Regions from separate parts of the Pseudomonas sp. MF08831 genome, predicted to be linked through region 1. Evidence: riboswitches for the same ligand, from Rfam matches in the RefSeq annotation. Region 1 holds a riboswitch; each other region holds the start of a gene.
What was found. Region 1 has a riboswitch for cobalamin ahead of AC19YS_RS18510 (ABC transporter substrate-binding protein). Riboswitches for the same ligand answer to the same signal wherever they lie in the genome.
Positions count from the first base shown of each region.

Region 2: another riboswitch for cobalamin. It lies ahead of cobO (cob(I)yrinic acid a,c-diamide adenosyltransferase); the one in region 1 lies ahead of AC19YS_RS18510 (ABC transporter substrate-binding protein).
Region 3: another riboswitch for cobalamin. It lies ahead of AC19YS_RS22265 (CbtB domain-containing protein); the one in region 1 lies ahead of AC19YS_RS18510 (ABC transporter substrate-binding protein).

Region 1 covers NZ_JCBCUX010000008.1:188,330-196,320, forward strand. Annotated here, with positions in the region: gene AC19YS_RS18485 (hypothetical protein) at 1-30, shown strand, start outside; gene AC19YS_RS18490 (hypothetical protein) at 115-339, shown strand; gene AC19YS_RS18495 (GNAT family N-acetyltransferase) at 336-833, shown strand; gene AC19YS_RS18500 (ABC transporter ATP-binding protein) at 1,512-2,276, opposite strand; gene AC19YS_RS18505 (FecCD family ABC transporter permease) at 2,273-3,277, opposite strand; gene AC19YS_RS18510 (ABC transporter substrate-binding protein) at 3,274-4,284, opposite strand; cobalamin riboswitch at 4,401-4,593, opposite strand; gene AC19YS_RS18515 (hypothetical protein) at 4,705-5,139, shown strand; gene AC19YS_RS18520 (ATPase domain-containing protein) at 5,136-6,602, shown strand; gene AC19YS_RS18525 (sensor histidine kinase) at 6,612-7,631, shown strand; gene AC19YS_RS18530 (YciI family protein) at 7,767-7,991, shown strand, end outside.
Region 2 covers NZ_JCBCUX010000016.1:51,467-59,457, reverse strand. Annotated here, with positions in the region: gene bluB (5,6-dimethylbenzimidazole synthase) at 1-473, opposite strand, end outside; gene AC19YS_RS26745 (cobyrinic acid a,c-diamide synthase CobB) at 470-1,861, opposite strand; gene cobO (cob(I)yrinic acid a,c-diamide adenosyltransferase) at 1,858-2,469, opposite strand; cobalamin riboswitch at 2,550-2,799, opposite strand; gene AC19YS_RS26735 (PQQ-dependent sugar dehydrogenase) at 2,899-4,212, shown strand; gene AC19YS_RS26730 (C40 family peptidase) at 4,348-4,887, opposite strand; gene AC19YS_RS26725 (C40 family peptidase) at 5,033-5,662, opposite strand; gene hda (DnaA regulatory inactivator Hda) at 5,876-6,580, opposite strand; gene AC19YS_RS26715 (AI-2E family transporter) at 6,784-7,857, opposite strand; gene AC19YS_RS26710 (DUF2066 domain-containing protein) at 7,900-7,991, opposite strand, start outside.
Region 3 covers NZ_JCBCUX010000011.1:207,664-215,654, forward strand. Annotated here, with positions in the region: gene AC19YS_RS22240 (monovalent cation:proton antiporter-2 (CPA2) family protein) at 1-1,809, shown strand; gene AC19YS_RS22245 (DcrB/PsbP domain-containing protein) at 1,883-2,440, shown strand; gene AC19YS_RS22250 (alpha/beta hydrolase) at 3,304-4,023, opposite strand; gene cobF (precorrin-6A synthase (deacetylating)) at 4,036-4,791, opposite strand; gene AC19YS_RS22260 (histidine phosphatase family protein) at 4,837-5,391, opposite strand; adenosylcobalamin (AdoCbl) riboswitch at 5,463-5,542, shown strand; gene AC19YS_RS22265 (CbtB domain-containing protein) at 5,589-5,801, shown strand; gene AC19YS_RS22270 (CbtA family protein) at 5,821-6,549, shown strand; gene AC19YS_RS22275 (DUF4865 family protein) at 6,539-7,099, opposite strand; gene AC19YS_RS22280 (LysR family transcriptional regulator) at 7,193-7,991, shown strand, end outside.

The DNA.
Region 1 (7,991 bases):
TCTGCTTTGTGCTACGTGCAGACCAAATGACACTGAGCGTGTGGGTTGGGAACTTAAAAGCTGATCGATAAGTCAGGTTAATCAGTTGCTCCTTTCCCTCATCAGGACCTCACCATGCGCGAATACACCCTGAACTACCTGTTCAACGACGAGCCCCGCACCCACGTGTTTGAACTCAAACAGCCTGAACTGCCCCTGCACGAGGCGGCGATGCATTTACTGCAATTGCATTTTGGCGATGCGGAGAATGGGTTGATCCTGCCGCCTGCGGATGCGACGCCCGAGGAGATTCTGGAGCAGGCGCAGGTGGTAGGGATCAGTCAGATCAGGGTTGTATGAACGAGCGACCGGTCATTCAGGACGTGACCTGCGACGACATTCCAGCAGTGCTGGATTTTGTCCTTGAGGCTCGCGGCGAGCTTTTCCCCAAGCTCAGCGCAGCCGGCATGCCGGACGATCTGGTGCGATTTGAAGCGGTGTATGTTCATGGCGACGGCCAGTTTTCGATCGCCCGCGTCGATGGCCGGATTGTTGCGGCCATCGGCTATGTGCCCTACGACGGGCGCTTCTCCCAGTTGAATTACCAGGGCCTCAAGACGGTGGAGGTGGTACGCCTGTTTGTGGCGCCGGCGTCGCGCCGATTCGGGTTGGCGGGTGAGTTGTACGGCGCGCTGGAGGCGAAGGCGCGGGGGGAGGGGGTGGAGATGGTTTACCTGCATACTCATCCGTTTCTTGCTGGGGCGATTGATTTTTGGCTTCGGCAGGGGTTTGAGATTGTTGATGTCGAGGCGGATCCGGTTTGGCGGACGACGCATATGCAGCGGTCGCTGTAGCGCTGGCGGCTGGGTTTTTTTGGGGGGCTGAGTGGATATCCGTGATTGGGGGGTGGCTCAGAGGGTTCCGCCCTTACGGCGGGTCACTTTGGAAAAGCCCCAAAGTAACCAAAGGGCTCTTGCCCCACCACTCGGCACCTCGCTTAGGCTCGGTGTGCCCTCACGCAGGCTTTGGATCGTGGGCCGCCGCGATGGGCCATCCATGGCCCAACACGGCTAAACCGGCGTCCTGCCGGTTTACCCACGCTCCAAAACCTGCGTTCGGCCAGCGTGGTTTAACGGGGCGCCTAAGATCAAAAGCAGATCAAGATCAAAAGCAGAGCACGGCGGCCTAGTAGCCGACCTGAGTGGTTAGATCAAAAGCGCAAGCGAGGCGGCCTGACAGCCGACCTGATTCTGAGAGCTGAACCCAATTCAATGTGGGAGCGGGCTTGCCCGCGAAGGCGGCGGGTCAGCCGACTGACATGCCACTGACACACCGCCCTCGCAGGCAAGCCAGCTCCCACAGAAAGGCAAAGCGGTGCGGCACTGGCAGATGAACGCGGTCAAACTGTGGGAGCGGGCTTGCCCGCGAAGGCGGCGGGTCTGCCGACTGACATGCCACTGACACACCGCCCTCGCGGGCAAGCCAGTTCCCACAGTTGATTGGTGGTGTTGTTAGGGGCCGCAGTCAGCTCATCAGTTCGAGCGCAACCGCAGGATCTGAGCGCCGTCAAACGGGTCTGTCAGGTAGTGCGCCTGTACCCCGAATGTCTCTTGCAATCGCTGCGGCGTCAGCACCTCCAGTGGTGGGCCCAGCGCCACCAGCCGCCCGCGGTCCAGCACGGCCAGGCGATCGCAGGTCAGTGCCTGGTTGAGGTCATGCAGCGCAATCAAGGTGGTTACCGGCAAGGCCTGCACGCCCTTCAAGATCGCCAGTTGGTGCTGGATATCCAGGTGATTGGTCGGCTCATCCAGCAACAGAATCTGCGGCCGTTGCGCCAGGGCGCGGGCGATGTGCACGCGTTGGCGTTCGCCGCCGGAAAGGCTGCGCCACGCGCGTTTGCTCAGGTGGGTGGCGTCTACGTCGTGCAGCGCCTGACCCACAATGGCGTCGTCTTCGTCAGACCACGGGCTCAGCGCCGACAGCCAGGGCGTGCGGCCCAGCGCCACGGCGTCGAACACGCGGATGGCATCGTCGGTATCAGCCTGCTGCTCCACCACGGCCAGTTGCTGCGCGATGGCGCGCCGGGATAGGCGGCCCAAGTGCTGGCCGCCCAACAGCACTTCACCGGACGCCGGTGCACGCAAACCGGCGAGCAGTTTGAGCAGGGTGGACTTGCCGGAACCGTTCGGCCCGACAATGCCCAAGGTTTCACCTTGCTGAACGTCCAAGTGGATATCGCGCAGCAACTCGGCATCGCGCACTTTGAACCCCAGCGCTGTGCAACTGAGCACCGTCATCGCGCATTTCTCCGGCCGATCAGGATCAGCGCAAACACCGGCGCGCCGACCAGCGCGGTGACCACGCCGACCGGAATCACCTGGCCCTTGATCAACGTGCGCGAGAGCACGTCGGCGGCGATCAAAAACAGCGCACCGCCCAAGGCGCTGGCCGGCAGCAGCCGTGAATGCCCGGTACCGACCAGCAGGCGCACGGCATGCGGAATCACCAGCCCGACAAAGCCAATGGAGCCGACAATCGACACCATCACCGCCGTCACCAATGCCGCGCAACCCACCAGCACAAACTGCACCCGGCGCACCGGAATGCCCAGCGAGGCCGCCGAGTCGGTGCCGAAGGTGAAGGCATCCAGCGCGCGGCGGTGCCACAGGCACACCGCCAGGCCTGCGACGGTCACCGGCACCGCCAGCCACACCGACGGCCAGCGCACCCCGCTGAGGTTGCCCAGCAGCCAGAACATGATGCCGCGTGCCTGCTCGGAGCTGGCGGACTTGGTGATCAGGAACGCGGTGAGGGCGTTGAACAGCTGTGACCCGGCGATGCCGGCGAGGATGATCTGGCCGGTGCCGCTCGCCGAGCCGCTGGCGCGCGCCAGCAGAATCACCAGCGCAAAGGCCGCCATGGCGCCGACAAACGCGCCTGCCGACAGCGAAACCAGACCGCCGCCGACGCCGATCAGCGCCACCAATACCGCGCCGGTCGAGGCGCCGGCGCTGATGCCCAGCAGATAAGGATCGGCCAACGGGTTACGCAACAACGACTGCAAGATCACCCCGCACGTGGCCAACCCGGCACCGCACGCGGCGGCGACCAGGGCGCGGGTCAGGCGGTAATTCCACACCACGCCTTCGTCGATCGGGTCGAGCGCGTAACCGGCTGCCCACAGTTTGTTGGCAAGCACCTGCAACACCACCTGCGGTGCGATGGCGGTTTCGCCAATGGCCACGCCGGCGAGCACGGCGAGCAACAGCAGCGCCAGGGCGAGAAGGGTACGCATCATTTGCGCAGGTCGTAGCCGTCGATGGCGGCGGCCAGCTGTTCCAGGCCATCGAACGTGCGCACGCTGGCCTGCAATGCCAGAGCGTCGAGGATGATGATGCGGTTGTTTTTCACCGCGTCCATGTTGCGCGTCACCGGGTCACTGCGCAGGAAGGCGAGTTTCTTTTCATGGTCGTCGGCGGGGTAGCGGCGCCGGTCCATGCGCGCGATCACCAGGAAGGTCGGGTTGGCCTTGGCGATGGTCTCCCAGCCGACGGCGGGCCACTCTTCATCGGACTGCACCACGTTGTGCAGGCCCAGGGTTTGGAGCATGAATTCGGGCACGCCCTTGTGGCCGGCCACGTACGGGTCGCTGGCCATTTCCGAGCTGGAGAACCACACCAATGCGCTGGCCTGCTTGAGGCCTTTGCTGTGGGCGGTGGCGATGGATTTGGCCAAGCGCGCCTTGAGTTCGTCGTTCAATTGTTGGCCGCGCGCCTGTACGTCGAAAATCTCGGCCAGTTGGCTGATGCTTTTATAGACGGTCTCGACGCGAAACGGCTCCAGCCGCGTGCCGTCGGCGCCCACCAGGTTGTCCTTGGCTTCGCAGTCGGAGGGCAGCAGGTAGGTGGGGATTTTCAGCTCGTGAAACTGCTCGCGGGTGCCGACCACACCTTGCGGGCCCACTACCCATTCCAGCTCGGCGGCCACCAGCTGCGGGCGCTTGGCGATCACCGCTTCGAAGCTGGGTTCGTTGTTGGCCAGGCGCTCAATGGCGTCGTTCTGCGCCTTGTATTGTGGCAATACGTTGTTGAACCACAGCGAGGTACCGACCACTTTGTCGCCGACGCCCAGGGCGTAAAGCATTTCGGTGGCGGCCTGGCCGATGGTCACCGTGCGCGCAGGCGCCTGCTCAAAGGTCAAGGTGCTGCCGCAGTTCTGCACCGTCAGCGGGTAGTGAGTGGGCGCCGCTTGGGCCAGGGCACAAAAGCCCAGGGCGGTGATCAGGGCAGTAACGCGTGGCAGCATCGGGCAATCTCCGGGTAAACCGTACGTGGAACTGGGGAGGTACGGCTCGGAAATACACCCTGTAGCGCTGCGGGCATCGCAGGGCGCGGAGGTACTTCCCGGACACCCCGCCGGTTAGTGATTTTGCTGGGCCGGCAGGTCTCCTGACTGATGCGTCGTCGCCACGCTCCGGCCTTCCCGGGCAATGCCCAGTGGCGATGTGGAGCAGGCTCAGCACCTACAGTTGCGGGGGCAGTTCCGATTGGCACAATGAACGCGCTTCGGATTCCCTATTAGTCCCGTGTGGGAACCGGCGCGTTATGGTAGTCGATCATGCCCGCAACGGGGAGCCTTTCCATGCGCAATTGGCAGGCCGCCGGGGTCTCTATCTCCGGATATAGGGTGTACCATCGGTCTCTGTTCATCAGATATTAGTCAGACATGCCCACGCTTAGCGAAGAGAGCCGCCGGATCGTAGCTTCTCTGGCGCACCGTGTTGGTCCGCAGGCTGACACTGCAAGCATCGCCGCGGCGGTTGTTTCGATTTTGCAGGATGTGGGCGCAGCACTGGCGCCCATCATCGGCCAGCAAGGCGTTGCCGCGCTGTACCGTCGCAGCTTCCATCTGTGCGTCTCGACCCATCCACGCCTGGCCGCCACCTATGACAGGGTGCCGGCCGCGATGGACTTGATTGCCCTCAAATCCGTACTCGTCGAGCAGAACGAAACCGATGTGCTGTTTTTCGGTGAGGTGTTGCTGACTACCCTCTACGAGCTTCTGACCACGCTGATCGGGCCTTCACTCACCGCACGTCTGCTGGTTGGCGTGTGGCAGCCTTCTTCGAGCGACACCTCTTCGCAGGAAATTTCGCCATGAGCACCAAAGTGACTATCAACCGTCTGGCCACGGGTGTGCCAGGACTGGACGAGGTCCTGGGCGGTGGCCTGCCGGAGTTTTCGTTCAACCTGATCGCCGGCCCGCCAGGCTGCGGCAAAACCACCCTCGCGCACCAGATGATGTTCGCCCTGGCCACGCCGGAGCGCCCGGCGCTGTTCTTTACCGTGCTCGGTGAGCCGCCGCTGAAGATGCTGCGCTATCAGCAGCAATTCGATTTTTTCGACGACGCTGCCATTAACCGGTCGATTCGTTATATCAACCTGGCCGACGACACCCTGGCGGGCGACCTGGACGAGGTACTGCGGCGCATTGTCAGCGAGGTCGAGGCGCATTCACCGTCGCTGGTGTTTGTCGATTCGTTCCGCTCCGTGGTGCTGGCCAGCCAGACCCAGCACAACCCGAACAACAACCTGCCGCAGTTCATCCAGCAGTTGGGCATGTTGATGACCACGTGGCAGGCGACCACCTTCCTGATCGGCGAATACTTCACCGAGACCGACACCAATCCGATTTTCACCGTGGCCGATGGCCTGATCTGGCTACGCCAGAGCGTTGAGCGTAATTCGATGGTGCGCAAGATGGAAATCATGAAGATGCGCGGCCAACCGACGTTGCCGGGGCTGCACACCTTTCGTATTGCCACCTCGGGGGTCAAGGTGTTCCCGCCGGCCGCCGTCAACCGTCTGGTTGAAGCGCCGTCGACGTTCCCGATCACCCGCCTGAAAATGGGCGTGCCGGCGCTCGATGAGATGCTCGGCGGCGGCCTGCCTCGGGGTTATTCGCTATTGGTGGCCGGCCCGTCCGGCTCGGGCAAGAGCATCCTGGCGGCGACCTTCCTCGCTGAAGGCGCGCGCAACGGCGAAACCGGGGTGATTGCGGCGTTCGAGCAACGGCCCAACCATTCGCAGAACCCGCAATTGGCCGAGTTGATCAAGAGCGGGAAAGTGGGCCTGGTGGACAGCCGCGCGCCGGACCTGTCCATCGACGAAATCGTGCAGCTGCTGCTCGGTGAAATCAGCCGGTTGAACGCCACCCGTGTAGTGATTGACTCGCTGTCAGGCTTTGAACTGGCGTTGGCGCCTACCTTCCGTGCGGATTTTCGCGAGTCGCTGTCACGCATGGTGACGGCGCTGACTGCCGTTGGGGTCAGCGTGTTGATGACCTCGGAGCTCGAAGACCGTTACACCGACCTGCGCTTCAGCCCTTATGGCACGGCGTTTCTGACCGACGCGATCATCGTGCAGCGCTATATCGAGGTGCAGAGCCGGTTACTGCGCATCATGGCCGTGGTCAAGGTGCGCGCCAGCGCCCACTCCGACCAACTGCGCCAGTACCACATCGACGATAACGGCCTGCAGATTCGCGACATGCTGCCGGAGCAGGAAGGGTTGCTGGGTGGGCACCCGACCCGGCAGGTTTCGGCGAAAACCAAACATGTGTGAGCCCGACTCATGAGTGACGGCGACGGCAAGCATGAAAGTGAGCTGACCACGGCGGCTCACGAGCTGTTCCTCATTGGCCAAAAAACCGTTGAGGCGCGTGCGGCGCTCGCGGCGCTGCAGCAGCAACTGACTGACGCCAGCAGCCGTCTGGTGGATACCCAGCACGTCGAGCAGGTGATTGAAGCTAACCAGCAGTTGGTGCTGGCGATCCTCCTTGCGCAGTCGGACGCCGCCAGCCCGCCGCCCCTGGAGGAGCAACGCCTGTACCAGGAGCTTCGCGAGGCGAATGCGCAACTGGTGATCGCGGCCCTCAGTGCGCAAGACCTGCAAGCCACGGCCGAGCGCGCGTTGAGTCAGCAGAAAAGCATCCTGGCGATGGTGGCGCATGAGCTGCGCAACCCATTGACGCCGATCAGCATGATCGCCGAGCGCATGGTTCGCATGCCCAGCGACCAGCTGCCGCGCATGCGTGCGCTGATTGAAGGTCAGGTGCAGCATATTTCACAGTTGGTCGACGACTTGCTGGACGTGTCCCGCGTCAGCACCGGCAAGCTGCGCATCGATCGACGCGATGTAGACATGCTGCAGATCCTTAGAAGTGCCATTGATGCCTGCGGCCCGGTGATGCGGGCGAAAAGACAGCAATTTGATGCCCACCTGCCTGACGGCCAACTGATGGTGAGCGCAGACCCCGGGCGTCTTGCGCAGATTCTGCACAACCTGCTGGCCAACGCGGCCAAGTACACGCCGGTGGGTGGCTCGATTGTGCTGTCTGTGACCGCGACGGACGCGCTCAGGATCAGCATTTGTGACAACGGCATCGGCGTTTCAGCCAAGGCGCTGCCGCTGATCTTTGACCCTTACGTGCAGGATGAACACGCCATCGGCTTCAACGGCTCGGGCTTGGGGATCGGGCTCACGGTGGTGCGCGAGCTGGTTGAAGCACATGGCGGCAAGGTCACCGCCAAAAGCGCGGGCAAGGGCAAGGGCAGTGAGTTTGTGGTGACGCTGCCGTTGTTGAACGGCTGACTCGTGTATTCCTGCCCGGCATAAGGTTTATGCCTGCGAACGGCCTACTGCTTGCCCTGACGGATAGGGAATGCTCCACGACACGCGGTGCCAACACGCCTGCGCTACTACGTCGATATTCCTACAGGTAAACCCATGCAAACAAACCGGGTAACGCGTCAGCAAGTGCTGGATGCGAGTAAGGGCATGCTGCAAAAGCAGTTCTATGTAGTGTTTTCAACGCCAACCGACGGGTTTGGCCCGGTGATGCAGAACCTGCCGATTCACCTCGAGCATCAATGCCAGATCGAGCGCGACGGTATCCTCGTCGCCGCCGGGCCGCATTGGAGTGAGGATGAGCAGTATTGGGACGGCGACGGC
Region 2 (7,991 bases), on a different contig from region 1:
TCGAACAACGAAACCCAGCCCATCCCAAGGCCTTCGACGCGGGCGGCCAACCACAGGTTCTGGATTGCACAGGATAACGAGGCCATGTCCATTTCCGGCAAGGTGCGCCGGCCAAAGATGTGGCGCTCGCGATCATCCATCAGCGCGGCCACCAGCACTTCGGCGCAGTCATGGATGCCTTCGACCTTGAGCTTCATGAAGTCGTCGGAGCGCTGGCCCAGGGCCTCGGCGGTGCGCACGCGCTCTTCTTCCACCAACTGTTGGATTTGGCCGCGCAGCGCGCGGTCGCTGATTCGGATGAATCGCCACGGTTGCATCAAGCCGACGCTGGGCGCCTGGTGTGCGGCCTGGAGCAGGCGTTGCAGCAACTCGGGGGCCACGCTGCCGCCGATGAAGTGACGCATGTCGCGGCGTTCGGCGATGGCGCGGTAGACGGCGTCGCGTTCGGCTTGGGGGAAGGCGTTGTCCGTCATGGCCTCTTCGCGAGCAAGCCCGCTCCCATATTGGATTGAGTTTCAACTCGGTCAGTTGTGGGAACGGGATTGCCCGCGATAGCGGTCTCAGGGCCAGGCGCAAACAATGCAGCCGCCGCCGCCGGATTGGAGGGGAAATAAAAGTGCACGTAGGAAGCCGTCATCCGCCCCTGCCTGTAAACCGCTTCGGCGCCACGCCCGCCGTTAGGGCTCAAGCCTCGGGCGATCGGCGCCCATTCGGTGCTGGTCAGCGAATGATGATAGGTATGGCCGCGCAGCACCCCTTCCGGCAACTCGACACTTTGCAAAGCCAGCGCCGCCAGCTTCTTTTGCATCACCGCGTCGCCCTGCAGCAGGCCAACCAATTCGGCACGGGTACCGTCGACATCGGTCAGCGAGTCCAGCAGGTAGAGCATGCCGCCGCACTCGGCGAGCAACGGCTTGCCTGCCGCGTGATGCGCGCGAATGGCGTTAAGCATCGGGGTGTTTTCCGACAGCGCCTGGTGGTGCAATTCCGGGTAGCCACCGGGCAGGTAGAGGCTGTCGGCCTCAGGCAATTGGCTATCGTGAATCGGCGAGAAGAAGCGCAATTCGGCGCCCATCGCGCGCAGCAGGTCGAGGCTGGCGCCGTAGGTAAACGCAAAGGCTTCGTCGCGGGCCACGGCGATGCGCACGCCCGCCAGCAGCGGCTCGGCCTCGATCACTTCGGGCGCGGCGAACGTCACCGGTGGCGGCACGGCAACTTCGCAGCTGCTGCCCAGGGCTTGGGCGGCGGCGTCCAGGCGCATATCGAGGTCATTCAATTCGCTGGCTTGCACCAGGCCCAAGTGGCGGCTGGGCAACTCGATGCCGGTTTCACGCGACAACGCGCCGTACCAGCGCAGGCCTTCAGTGAGGCTGCCTTCAAGCAACTGCGCATGGCGTAGGGTGCCAACGCGGTTGGCCAGCACGCCGGCGAACGGCAGGTCCGGCTGATAGCGCGCCAGGCCCAAGGCCAGCGCGCCGAAGGTCTGGGCCATGGCGGTGCCGTCGATCACGCCCAGCACCGGCACACCAAAGTGCCGCGCTAGGTCGGCGCTGGAGGGCGTGCCGTCGAACAGGCCCATCACGCCTTCGATCAGGATTAGGTCAGCTTCGCCCGCCGCTTCCCACAGCAAACGGCGACTTTCCTGCTCGCCGACCATCCACATGTCCAACTGGTACACCGGCGCACCGCTGGCGCGCTCGTGAATCATCGGGTCGAGAAAGTCCGGCCCGCACTTGAACACGCGCACCTTGCGTCCCAGGTTGCGGTGCAAACGCGCCAGCGCCGCGGTGACGGTGGTTTTGCCCTGGCCGGATGCCGGTGCGGCGATCAGTACGGCCGGGCAATGACGGGGCTGGTTCAAAGTTCGACGCCCTTCTGTGCCTTGATACCGGCCTGGAACGCGTGCTTGAGCATGCCCATTTCGGTGACGGTGTCGCCCATTTCGATCAACTCGGGCTTGGCGCCACGGCCGGTGACCACCACGTGCTGCATTGGCGGGCGGGCTTGCAGGTCGCTGAGTACCTGGTCCAGATCAAGGTAGCCGTGCTTGAGGGCGATGTTCAGCTCATCCAGCACGACCAGACCGATGGACGGGTCTTGCAGCAATTGGCGCGAAACTGCCCAGGCGGCTTCGGCGGCGGCGATGTCGCGCTGGCGGTCCTGGGTTTCCCAGGTAAAGCCTTCGCCCATCACGTGAAAGCGCACTTGCTCGGGGAAGCGACGGAAGAACAACTCCTCGCCGGTGCTGTTGCGCCCCTTGATGAACTGCACCACGCCGCACTGCATGCCATGGCCCATGGCGCGGGCGAGCATGCCAAACGCCGAGCTGCTTTTGCCTTTGCCGTTGCCGGTCAATACCAGCAACAAGCCGCATTCGTTCGGGGAATTGGCGATGCGTTCATCGATCACGGCTTTTTTGCGCAGCATGCGCGCCAGGTGGCGTTCGTCGCGGTCGGGGGAATCGGTCATGGCAGCTCTCCGTTGGGGCTGGACAAAAAACGGCGGGCAGGAAAATAGACACACAGACAGCCAAGCATCGCCCACCGTGATGCTGTTGGATGATCCAGGCCGGTCTCCGGGCTCATGAGTGGCGCTTGCTCAGCGAGCGAGCAGGCCGACGGCGCGCCTTCCCATATCACGCGGATACAGTGGCAAAAGGCACCGTCTTGACTCATTTACCGTTGCGGGGGCAGCGCCGGAATCGCGGCAGCACTGTGTACAAGTGCGCTCACTCACCGGCTTCCCTGTTTCACTCTGTCGACCCACAGGTCACAGAGCACCTGAAACAAGCCGCGAAGGTTAGTGGGTTGGGGGTGGAGCGTCAATTAAAGCCGGCCTTGCACTTGAACGATCGGACCGGCAAACGCCTCTACCCTTACAGGTATCAAGGAGAAAACCATGCATAAAACCAGACTTGCCTTACTGATCATGCTCGCAGGCACCCTCGCCGCCTGCGGTGAAAGCTCTACTCTGCAGGTGTCCGACGGCACCGGGCCTTCACCCAAGCTGCCGGAGCCAAACAAAACCCTGATCCCCACGGTGAACATCGCCCCGGCGATTGGCTGGCCAGACGGCGCGAAGCCGACAGCTGCCGCCGGCACTCAGGTCGCGGCGTTTGCAGAAGGCCTGGATCACCCACGCTGGCTGTATGTATTGCCCAACGGCGACGTGCTGGTGGCGGAAACCAACGCGCCGCCCAAGCCGGATGACGCCAAGGGTATTCGCGGCTGGGTGATGGAGAAGGTCATGGGGCGCGCCGGTGCCGCCGTGCCGAGCCCGAACCGCATCACCCTGCTGCGCGATGCCGACCACGATGGCGTGGCCGAGACCCGCACTGTGTTCCTGGAGAACCTCAACTCGCCGTTCGGCATGACCCTGGTCGGCAACGACCTGTACGTGGCGGACTCGGACAAACTGCTGCGCTTCCCTTATCAGCCGGGCGAAACCGCGATCAAGGCCGCCGGCACCAAGGTGGTCGACCTGCCGGGTGGCAGCATCAACCACCACTGGACGAAAAACGTGGTGGCCAGCAAGGACGGCAGCAAGCTGTACGTGAGTGTCGGCTCCAACAGCAACGTCGGCGAAAACGGTCTGGCAGCCGAGGAAGGCCGCGCGGCGATCTGGGAAGTCGACCGTGCCACAGGCCAACACCGTATTTTCGCCTCCGGCCTGCGCAACCCCAACGGCATGGCGTGGGAACCGCAGAGCGGCAAGCTGTGGACGGCGGTCAACGAACGCGACGAGATCGGCAGCGACCTGGTGCCGGACTACATCACGTCGGTCAAGGATGGCGCGTTTTATGGCTGGCCATTCAGCTACTACGGACAACACGTGGATGTGCGCGTCACGCCGCAGAACCTGGACCTGGTCGCCAAGGCCATCGCTCCGGACTATGCCGTGGGGCCGCACACTGCGTCATTGGGCCTGACCTTCGCCGAGGGCAGCAAACTGCCGGCGCAGTTCAGCAACGGCGCGTTTATCGGCCAGCACGGTTCGTGGAACCGCAAACCGCACAGTGGCTACAAGGTGATCTTCGTGCCGTTCGAAGGCGGCCAACCCAAAGGCCAGCCGGTGGATGTGCTGACCGGGTTTCTCAACAGCGATGAGAAAGCCATGGGCCGACCGGTCGGCGTGGTGATTGATCAGCAGGGAGATTTGCTGGTGGCCGATGACGTGGGGAATAAGGTGTGGCGGGTGTCGGCAGCCAAATAGCCGATCTCGGGTTCAACGCAAAACCAATGGGGGAGCGTGCTTGCTCGCGAAAGCGGAGTGTCAGCCATCAGGCGTATCGACTGATCCACCGCCTTTGCGAGCAAGCCCGCTCCCACATCGGGATCTGCACTCGCCTTACGGGTTGCGCGCCAGATTCGCTGGCAACACGCGCTTGGCGCTCAGGTAGGCATTTTGCCAATAGGCTTTGGACAGCGTATCCAGCTTCACCGTGCCGCCGGTCTGCGGTGCATGCACGAATCGCCCTTCGCCCACGTAGATACCCGCGTGGCTCACTTGTGAACCGCCGCCAGTGGCAAAGAAGATCAGGTCGCCGGTCTGCAGGTTATTTTCGCTCACGTCCTGCGCACGCATCACGATCAATTCACGCGTGGTGCGCGGCAGGCTGATGCCCGCAGCGTCACGGTAGACAAACCCGATCAGGCCGCTGCAATCAAACCCGGAGTCCGGCGTGTTGCCGCCCCAGCGATAAGGCGTGCCGACCAGGCCCAGCGCACGGAAGAGCACGTCTTCGGCGGCCGGCGAGAAATTTTGCGTGGAGTAATTGAACACCGGCTTAGGCTTGACCACTACGGGAGCGGGCGGCGGTGGACGGCTTGCGCAGGCGCTGAGGAGCGCGGCGCAAACAAGAAGAATGAGGCGGGCTGAGGTCGACATGGGCAGAACAATCCTGGTCTGGATGCGGCTTTTCGCTGCCGAACGCTGAAAACCAGAACGCGCAAGCAAAGCTCGCGCGAACGGATTACAACAATATCCAGGGATTCTAGCGCTTACACGTCAAACTTCAAGTATCACTTTAACTTTACTTGCTAGCGGTAACTGTCGTCGGGGCCATGGCGAGTGCACGCTTGGCTTCGATGAAGGTTTTGCTCCAGTAACTGTCACCCAGGTTGTCGACGCGGACACCGCCACTGCGACGGCTGCTGGAGTGAATAAACTGGTTATCGCCCAAGTAGATACCGGCGTGGCTGACACGACCACGGCCCGCCGTACTAAAGAAAAGCAGATCACCGGGCTTGAGGTTGTTGCGTGCGACCAACGGTGCATCCACGTTGATCATTTCGCGGGTCGAGCGAGGCAGGTTCATGCCGGCTTCTTCACGAAACAGGTAGCCGATGAAGCCGCTGCAGTCGAAACCGGCTTCAGAGGTACCGCCGAAACGGTAACGGGTACCGATCAGGGACATGCCGCGTTCAAGAATGCTGTCGGCCAGAACTGGAAGCTGGTAAGGCTTGCTGCCGGCGAAGTCGGCGAGTTCTTTCTCAGTTGCAACTTCTTCCTCGTAAACAGTGGAAGACTGCGTTGCAACGAATTTTGCCTGGGACTGTTGTGCTGGTTTTTGCTGCTCAGCCACGTTTTGAGTGTGGGTGGCGCAACCAAACAACAGGGTAACGAGTGCGAGAGGCACGAGGGGTGCGAAGCGATTTAGCATGGGCACGACCGTGGCTGGTATGTAAAGAAGTCGAGACTATGCCCACTATCACATCGATTTGCAAATTCAATCGTGATCTATGTGACTTCTTGTTTGAACGATGACATCTAACCGCTTAACACCCATTACACGCCTTTTGCGTGGCCAAAGCGGCCCAAACGCAGGTTTTCTGGCGCCTGAAATTTGCCGGAAGCCGCGCAATACAAGGGCTGGCTACCAGCCGAGGGTTTCTTTGAGGAAGGGTATGGTCAGCTTGCGCTGAGCCTGCAACGAGGCCTGATCGAGCTGTTCGAGCAAATCGAACAATGCACTCATGCTGCGGGTGCCGCGGGTGAGAATAAAATGCCCGACTTCGTCGGTAAGGTGCAGGCCGCGACGGGATGCACGCAGTTGCAGGGCGCGCAATTTGTCCTCGTCGGACAATGGGCGCATCTGGAAGATCAGTGCCAGGGTCAGGCGCGACTTGAGGTCGGCCAGCTTCACCGGCAGTTCACGCGGCGAGGTAGACGCGGCGATCAACAGGCGCCGGCCACTGTCACGCAGCCGATTGAACAGGTGGAACAGTGCCTCTTCCCAATCCGCCTTGCCGGCAATCGCCTGCAGATCATCCAGGCACACCAGCTCGTATTGCTCCAGGTGATCGAAGATGCCGATACCACGGTCCATCAACTCCGCCAACGGCAGGTAAACCGCCGGTTCGCCCATTTGCTCGAAGCGCAGGCACGCCGCCTGCAACAGGTGGGTACGCCCCACGCCGTGCTTGCCCCACAGATAGATCAGGCTTTCAGTCCACCCGGCGTCGGCTTCGCAAAGCCGCTCGACATAGCCGAGTGCAGCGGCATTGGCGCCTGGGTAGTAATTGATAAAGGTGGCGTCGTCACGCAGACGCACACCCAAGGGCAGCTGAATCGGTTTCATGCTGACTGAACGGCTCCAAACGAACCGTTAGTGGCCTCTGTGTAAAGTTTGCAAAGTTTATACCCGTGACGCCGGGCGCACAATGCAGCAGACCACAAGCAAAATCAAAGGTTTGCGTTAACTTGGGCGATTTGCGCAAATTGTTTGACACCCCGCCCGTAGAAACAACAAACCCGGCCTTGGCCGGGTTTGTGACGAAGCGGTTACAGATCGGGGTCTTCGACCCCGGTGTACACATCCGAATCCTTGTACAGATCATGCACATGGCGCACCAGCACCATGATCACCGCCGCCACCGGCAGCGCCAGCAGGATGCCCGTAAAGCCAAACAGCTCACCGCCTGCCAGGATCGCAAAGATCACCGCCACCGGGTGCAGGCCGATCCGGTCGCCCACCAGCAAGGGCGTCAACACCATCCCTTCAAGGGCTTGGCCGACCATAAACACTGCAACAATCCCGAGCATCGGGTACAGGTCGCCGCCAAACTGGAACAACCCCGCCACCAGTGCCGCGCCAATCCCGATCACAAAGCCCATGTACGGCACGATGGCAGCCAGACCGGCAATCAAGCCGATCAACAGGCCCAGCTCCAGGCCGATCGCCATCAACCCCGCGGCATAGATGATTCCCAGCGCGAGCATCACCAGCAACTGGCCACGCACGAACGCGCCCAGCACCTCATGGCACTCCTCCGCCAGCGAGACGATGCGCTCCTCGTTGTTGCGCGGCAGCAGGCTGCGGATCTTGGCCATCATGATGTCCCAGTCACGCAGCAAGTAGAACGCCACCACCGGAATCAGCACCAGGTTGGTCAACCAACCGATCAACGCCAAACTGGACGCCGTGGCCTGACTGAGCACGACACCGACGATGTCGGTGGTCTGGCCCATGTGGTCACTGATCGCCGCCTTGACCTTGTCGAACTTCCAGAAGCCGTCCGCCAACCCCAGCTTGGCCTGCGCCCAAGGCATTGCCGTGTGCTGCAGCCAGTCAAGCATCTGCGGCGCCAGCTCATACAGGCGAAACAATTGCTTGGCCAGCATCGGCACCAGCACCAATACCAGCGCGGTGATGATCAACGTGAACAAGGCAAACACCGCCACCACCCCCAAGGTGCGCGACAGGCCGGCCTTCTCCAGGCGATCCACCACGGGATCGAACAGATAAGCCAGCAGCAGCGCGACCAGGAACGGCGTCAGGATCGAATGCAGCAAGAACACAAAAACGCACAGCAGGACAATCCCGCCAAGCCACACCCAACGACGCGTATCCGCCATAAACCACTCCATTATTTGCTTCTATCTATATAGGAAGAACAGTTACCACCGAAAACGCAGCTGCGCCTGAGGTTCAGGTGCTGCGGGCGCCTGCGCACCCTCCGCCACCGGCGGCGGAACAGCAGCTTCGCCCG
Region 3 (7,991 bases), on a different contig from region 1:
ATGCCCCATGAAGGCAACCTGTTACAAGCAGCCGTGGTGTTCCTGCTCGCCGCCGTGCTGACCGTGCCGTTGGCCAAGCGTCTGCAACTGGGCGCAGTGCTGGGTTATCTGTTCGCGGGTGTGATCATCGGCCCTTCTGTATTGGGCCTGATCGGCAACCCGCAAAGCGTGGCGCAGTTCTCTGAATTGGGCGTGGTGTTGCTGCTGTTCATCATCGGTTTGGAGCTGTCGCCCAAGCGTTTATGGGTGATGCGCAAAGCGGTGTTCGGCGTGGGCCTGGCCCAAGTGCTGCTGACCGGGCTGGTGATGGCGGTGGTGGCGTTGTGGCTGTTTGGCCAGGCCTGGAACAGTGCGATTGTGCTGGGCCTGGGCCTGGCGCTGTCCTCCACCGCGTTTGGGCTGCAAAGCCTGGCCGAACGCAAAGAGCTGAATCAGCCGCACGGGCGCCTGGCGTTTGCGATTCTGTTGTTCCAGGACATCGCCGCGATTCCACTGATCGCGATGGTGCCGCTGCTGGCCGGCAGTGATCACCCGACCACTGAAGCCCAGGGCTTGCAACACGTGTTGCAGATACTCGGCAGCATCGCGGTGGTGATCATCGGCGGACGCTACCTGCTGCGTCCGGTGTTTCGCATTGTCGCCAAGACCGGCCTGCGCGAAGTGTCCACCGCCACCGCGCTGCTGGTGGTGATCGGCACGGCCTGGTTGATGGAGCTGGTGGGCGTGTCGATGGCCCTCGGCGCCTTCCTCGCCGGGCTGCTGCTGGCGGACTCCGAATACCGCCACGAACTCGAAGCGCAGATCGAACCGTTCAAAGGCCTGTTGCTCGGCCTGTTTTTCATCAGTGTGGGCATGGGCGCCAACCTCAGCCTGCTGCTCAGTTCGCCGCTGGTGGTGATCGGCCTGACCCTGCTGTTGATCGGCTTGAAGCTGCCGCTGCTGTATGCGGTTGGCCGGATGGCAGGCGACCTCAATCGCGAGAGCGCGCTGCGCCTGGGCGTGGTGCTGGCCGCCGGCGGTGAGTTTGCCTTTGTGGTGTTCAAGATCGGGCGCGACCAGGGCCTGTTCGAACCGCACCTCTACGATGTGTTGGTGCTGACCATCACGCTGTCCATGGCCGTGACGCCGCTGCTGCTGTTGGTGTGCCCAAAGCTGTTCAAGCCCAAGGTCAAACCGGTGGAAGTGCCGGAGGAATACCGCGCCATCGAAAGCGATGCACCGCGTGTGGTGATTGCCGGCATGGGCCGTATGGGCCAGATCGTGGCGCGGATTCTGCGTGCGCAAAACATCTCGTTTATTGCCCTCGACACCTCGGTGGAAACCATCGAGCTGACCCGCAGTTTCGGCGGTATGCCGGTGTTCTACGGCGACCCGCAGCGTCCGGAAATCCTGCACGCGGCCAAGGTCGATCAGGCCGAGTTCTTCGTGATTGCCATGGACGACCCGGAGATCAACATCAAGACCGCCGAACTGGTGCGCAACCTCTACCCGCACATGAAAATCATCGCCCGTGCACGTAACCGCCAACACGTACACCGCCTGGTCGACCTGGACGCGTCACCCGTGCGCGAAACCTTTTACTCCAGCCTGGAAATGAGCCGCCGCACCCTTGTGGGTCTCGGTCTGACCCAGGCCCAGGCCGATGCGCGCATCACCCGTTTCAAAAACCACGACCTGCAAGTGCTCGCTGCGCAACACGCGGTATATGACGATGCGGCCAAGGTCATGCAAACCGCCCAGGAAGCGCGTACGGAACTGGCGCGGCTGTTTGAGATGGATCGGCTTGAGGAAGAGTCCGACAAAGTGTGAGGACAGGGATGAACGATCTGGCGAGTTTTCTGACAGAATACGCCGCAATTTCGTTCATCCACTGGAGCGCTTCATGGCCACTTTCACCAAGACCGCCGTCCTGCTGGCCCTGGCGCTTACCGCCGGCGGCGTGTTCGCGGCAACCAAGCCGACCGCTACACAAACCATTTCGACGCTGGGTGGCAAGTTCACCTTCAACTTGCCCAAGGCTTACGTCGCCGACACGCTGCCGACCGGTAAGGTTGAGGATGGCACCGCCGACACCCAAGGCACGCTGTACGCCAACTCGACCACGAAGAGTGTGGTGATCGTGGCTGAAACGGTGCGCAACGACGGGGCCACAATCAAAGACAATGACCCGCAGTTTCTGGATGGCGCCGTGGCTGATTTCGTCAAGGACCAGAGCGCTGCCCTGCCTGATTTCAAGAAGCAGAACGAGAAGAAACTGACCTTCAAAGGTCTTGGCCTGCGTCAGGTCGACAGCACGGCCACCCAGGGTGGCGGCAAGACGTTGAACTCGACATTCCTGGGAGGCTCGGGCAATCACTTGCTGGTGATTCAGGCGATTTCGCGGGCGGATGATGTGAAGGGGCATGCGGAGTTGGTGAAGCAGATTACTGGGGGTAAGTAGTCGGGTTTTGCGGGTGATTGAGGGGTGATGGTGCGGGGTGTTGCAGGGGGGCGGGGGCATATCCGTTGGTTGGGTGATGGCGGGTATGGGTTCCGCCCTTACGGCGGGTCACTTTGGAAAAGCCCCAAAGTAACCAAAGGGCTCTTGCCCCACCACTCGGCACCTCGCCTAGGCTCGGTGTGCCCGAACGAAGGTACTACGCAGCGGGCCGCCGCGACGGGCCGTCCCTGCCCCGTCGCGGCTAAACCGGCGTCCTGCCGGTTTACCCGCTCCGTACTACCTGCGTTCGGCCAGCGTGGTTTAACGGGGCGCCTAAGATCAAGATCAAGATCTACAGCACGGCGGCCTAGTAGCCGACCTGAGTGGTAGAAGCAAAAGCTAAGCCGAGGCGGCCTGACAGCCGACCTGATTCTCGAAACTGTATTCAATCTAATGTGGGAGCTGGCTTGCCTGCGATAGCATCCACTGGGTATGCCTGATGCACCGAGGCGCCCGCATCGCGGGCAAGCCCGCTCTCACAGAAAAGCCAAGCAGTGCGGTGCTTGCAGCTGAACTCGGTCAACTTGTGGGAGCGGGCTTGCTCGCGAAGGCGGTGTGCCAGTGATACATGAGCTGACTGAAACACCGCATTCGCGAGCAAGCCCGCTCCCACAGTTGGATCTTGGTGCACCCAATCGAGGGTGTACCCGGTCAAATGTGGGAGCTGGCTTGCCTGCGATGGCATCACTTGGGTATGCCTGATGCACCAAGGCGCCTGCATCGCGGGCAAGCCTGCTCGCACAGAAAGGCCATTAGCGCAGCAACCAGCAGGCACTCAAAGCTAAATCGAAAAATGACTATCGCAGCAGCCCTCACCCGCGGGTTCACTTCAGGCTTTTCTCCAGCCAGGCTTTAAGGTCCTGCACTTCGGTGTCACTGACGGTGTGCGGCATGCCCGGATACCCGTGAAACTCCGGCGTCAATCCAAGGCCCACCAGTACTTCATTGGCCTGCGTCGCCGAGGCATACGGCAGCGCCTGGTCGAGAGTGCCGTGACCGATAAAGATCGCCAATTTGCCCAAGGATTCGCTGGGCTTGAGTTCAGCCTTGAGCACCGGCAATACACTGCCGCTCAAGGCCGCGATGCCGCGCACCAACGCGGGCTTTCGCAAGCCCACCTCGTACGACATGATCGCGCCCTGGCTGAACCCCACCAGAAACACCCGATCGCTGTGCGTGTGGTATTTGGCGGTGGCCTTGCCCACAAAGTCTTCGATCAGCGCGGCGCTGCGTTGCAGGTCGGCGGTTTCGCCATTGTAGTCGCCGTCACCCGGCGTCTTGGTAAACCAGCGATAACCCTGGGGATCCACGGGCATCGGCGCACGTGCCGACAGGTAGGTCCAGGTGGACGGCAGCGCGTCCTTGATGCCAAACAGGTCTTCCTCGTTGCTGCCAAAACCGTGCAGGAAAATCACCAACGGCTGATTGCGCGCATCGCTCTGGGTCTGTTCCAGATAAGACAGGGGCAAATCGGTGTGCAGCGTGGCGTCGGCGTGGGCGGCGCTGGCCATCAGGGTCAGTGCCAGGGCAAACAGTTTGAGCATGGGAAAGTGACCTCAGGGTTTGCGCAACAAGTAAGTGTCCATGATCCAGCCATTTTCCAGACGCGCCGCCTTGCGCACCTGTTGGATTTGCTCAGCCACTTCACTGACCTTGCCGCTGATGAGGATTTCGTCCGGCGTGCCCAGGTAGGCGCCCCAGTAGATATCCATATCCTGATCGGCCACGCTGCGGTAGGAATCTTCGGCGTCGAGCATGACCACCAAAGTGTCCGCATCACTCGCCTGCCCCGCCGCCAACCGGCGCCCGGTGGTGATCTCGATGGACCGACCGATGCGGTTCAGCGCCACCTTGTGCTGGGCGGCCAGGGCTTGCACGCTGGTGATGCCGGGGATCACTTCGAACTCGAAGACGCTGCGGCCACTGGCCAGGATCGCCTGCAGGATGCGGATGGTGCTGTCGTACAGCGCAGGGTCGCCCCACGCCAGGAACGCGCCCACTTCACCGTCAGCCATCTGCTCGTTGATCATGTGCTCGAAGGTCTGCTGCTTGTCGCGATTCAGGTCCTGCACGGCGGTGGTGTAGTCGATATCGCCGCGCACGCGCTCGGGGCAGTCGGCCTCGACGAAACGGTAGCCAGGCTCGGTGATATAGGTTTGGCAGATCTCGCGGCGCAGGTCGATCAGCTTGTCTTTGCTTTGGCCCTTGTCCATCAGAAAAAACACGTCAGTGCGGTTCAGCGCCTTGACGGCTTGCATCGTGATGTAGTCAGGGTTGCCGGCGCCAATGCCGATGATCAGGATGCGTTTCATGGGTTGCTCTCATTGCGGGGCGTGGATTTTGCCATGTTCACGCGCTCAGGCGTGAGTTTCCAGACGCAGGCGCCACACGTTGTTAAAGCGCAGTTCAGTGGCGGACAGCGGCTCGACGTCAATCAGGTAGAACATCGAGACAGGGAACTGCAACACGTACAGCATCGCGGCGCGAATCACAAACGGGTGGGTGATAGCCACTACGTGCCCGGGCTGGGTTTCGAGACTTTTCATCCAGTCAGCGACTCGCACGCAAATCTGCTCCACCGACTCACCGCCGTGAGGCGCGCTGGTGCTGTTGGTCATCCAGTCACTCAATGCATGGCTGTCGAGCTGGGCGATGGCCTGGCCTTTCCAGGTGCCAAAATCACCGTCGCGCAACGCGTCTTCGACCTGCGCGTTATCGCCGAACAAGCCCGCGGTTTGTCGGGTTCGGGCCTCGGGCCCACACACCAGTCGCGAGCGTTTCTTGAAACGCCCCGCCAGGGACAACGCCGCGGGCTGCCACTGCATTGCCACCGATTCGTCATCGGGAAACCGCCCCTGTTTTTGCAACGGCGTGGCGGCATGGCATATCAAGGTCAAGCGGGTGGCCTGCATCACAATTCACTCTGTTTCGACGCGCAGTCGGCGTAGACTGGCAAAGTTGTTTCAACATGTTACAACGAACATGAAAGAGGAAGCCGGTTCGAATCCGGCGCGGTCGCGCCACTGTATTCGGCCTTTTAGCCGTAAGCCAGACCCTGTTTCAGCCCAATCGCAATCCATTTCGGGACGCGTCATCCCTGGAGGTTTTCATGGCTAACACTGCTGCAACGAACCCTGATGTGTATGGACCCACCCTGCCCTTGGGCGAAATTCTGCCTTGGGCGATCTTCGGTGGCCTGTTGTTGCTGCTGGCGCTCTATTTTGTCGGCGCCGAGCAAGGCGCCACCGCTGTGTTCAAAGGCATGTATGTGCATGAATTTGTGCACGACGGCCGCCACCTGCTGGGTTTCCCCTGCCATTAATCGATAAGAGAGACACGACATGACAGGGCATTTACTCCTACGCGGGATGCTGGTGGGCTTGCTCGCCGGCGTGCTGGCTTTCGGCTTCGCCAAGGCCTTTGGTGAACCGCAGATCGACAAGGCCATCGCCTTTGAAGACCACATGGCACACATGCACGGCGATGCGCCGGAAGAGGAACTGGTGAGCCGCGAGGTGCAAAGCACCTTTGGCCTGTTCACCGGCGTGGTGGTGTACAGCGTGTCACTGGGCGGCCTCTTCGCCCTGGTGTTCGCTTACGCCCTGGGCCGCATCGGCAAGGTCGGCCCGCGTGGCCTGGCGGCGCTGCTGGCACTGGCGGCATGTGTGGCAATTACCGTGGTGCCAGGGCTCAAGTACCCGGCCAACCCGCCATCGGTGGGCGACCCCGAAACCATCGCGCAGCGCACCAAGCTGTTCTTCCTGATGCTGCTGGTGTCAGTGGCGGCCGCGGTGATTGCGATCAACGCCGCACGCAAGCTGATTGCCCGCCGTGGCATCTGGGCCGGGGCGATTCTGGGTGCGGCGTTGTACATCGTGATTGTGTCGGTGGCCGGCAGCCTGTTCCCGGTGATCAACGAAGTGCCGGAGGCGTTTTCGGCTGTGCTGCTGTGGAAGTTCCGCGTAGCGTCGCTGGGTATCCAGTTGGTGCTGTGGACCACCCTCGGCCTGGTGTTTGGCGCGGTGGCCGAGCGCAAGCTCAGCCAGCCAAAAGCGCGCTTCAACCCTTGAACTGACTCCCGGGGCGGGCCAGGTACAACACCTCATAGCCCGTTCCGGGATGCGCCGCATCCAGCGCCTTGCCCGACAAGGTGATTCGCACCAGCCGCCAAGCCTGCACATCCAGCGCCAGGCACACCGCGAACGTGTCGCGGCTGTCGGCCACCTGCTGATTGCGCCGTTTCTCCTCGGCGACGATCCCGGCCCGATCCGCCCCCGGCACCAGCGGCCACTCCTCTCGGTACAGGCTCAACGCGTGCTGCGCGGGCCCACGCTGCACATCCACCGGCAACCAGCTTTCGATGTGCGGACGGCCAAAGCTGTCGAGCACCTTTTGAAAACGCTCGCCCAGTAGAAAGTCGGCGGCCTGCAACGGGTCGGCCCACAGGTACACCGACGCATACACATTGCCCGGCGCCTGCCCACGCGTCTGCGCGATAAACGCCTTGAACAGCAGCCCTTGCGCGTCATCCCACAACGGCCCCAATTGCGCGGCGCGCCGGCGTATCACGTCCATGTCGTAGTCGGCTGGCAGGCGGTGTGAATACTGTTTGGCAAACATGGCAAAGCTCCTGTGCAAGATGTGGACTGAGCTTGCGCACTGGCGATGATTTCAACAAGATATGGCCGAATATAAGTGCGATAAGGATTGGATATGACTGACGCGCTCAAACCCCTGGACATCGACACCGTGCACGCCTTCGTGCTGGTGGCTGATTTTGCCAGCTTCACCCGCGCCGCCGAGGCGCTCGACACCTCCCAGGCCGCCATCAGCCTGAAGCTCAAGCGTCTGGAAGAACGCCTCGGTTACCGCCTGTTGCTACGCACGCCTCGCCATGTGCAACTGTCCCCCCAGGGCGAGCAGTTCATCGTGGCCGCGCGTGCCCTGCTCAATGCCCATGAGCGGGCACTGGCGGACCTGGGCACCCACGCGCCACGGCGTTTGGTGATCGGCATCAGCGACCACGTGGCCGGGCCGGACTTGCCCACCTGGCTCAGCCGCCTCGCGGCCTACGACCCGCTGGTGATTCTCGAGGTGCGCATCGCCTCGTCCCGCGACCTGGTGGCTGCGTTTGATCGCAATGAACTGGACGCGGTGATCGTGCGCAACGAAGGCGATCGCCAGGACGGCGAAGTGCTGGCGGTCGAACGCTTTGGCTGGTTCGCCGCGCCCCACTGGCAACACAGCCCCGGCACACCGCTGCGCATGGCGACCATGGCCGCGCCCTGTGGCGTTCGGCACTTGGCGGTCAGAGCATTGGATGCAGCGCGTATCGACTGGACCGAAGTGTTTGTCGGCGGTGGTGTGATGGCGGTAGGCGCGGCCGTGAGCGCCGGATTGGGGGTCGCCGCCCTCGCCCCCCGCGTGGCCCCGGCCGGGGCGGTGGACGTGAGCGAGCAATACGGCCTGCCCGCATTACCCGTCAGTGAAGTGCTGCTGTACAGCCGGATCA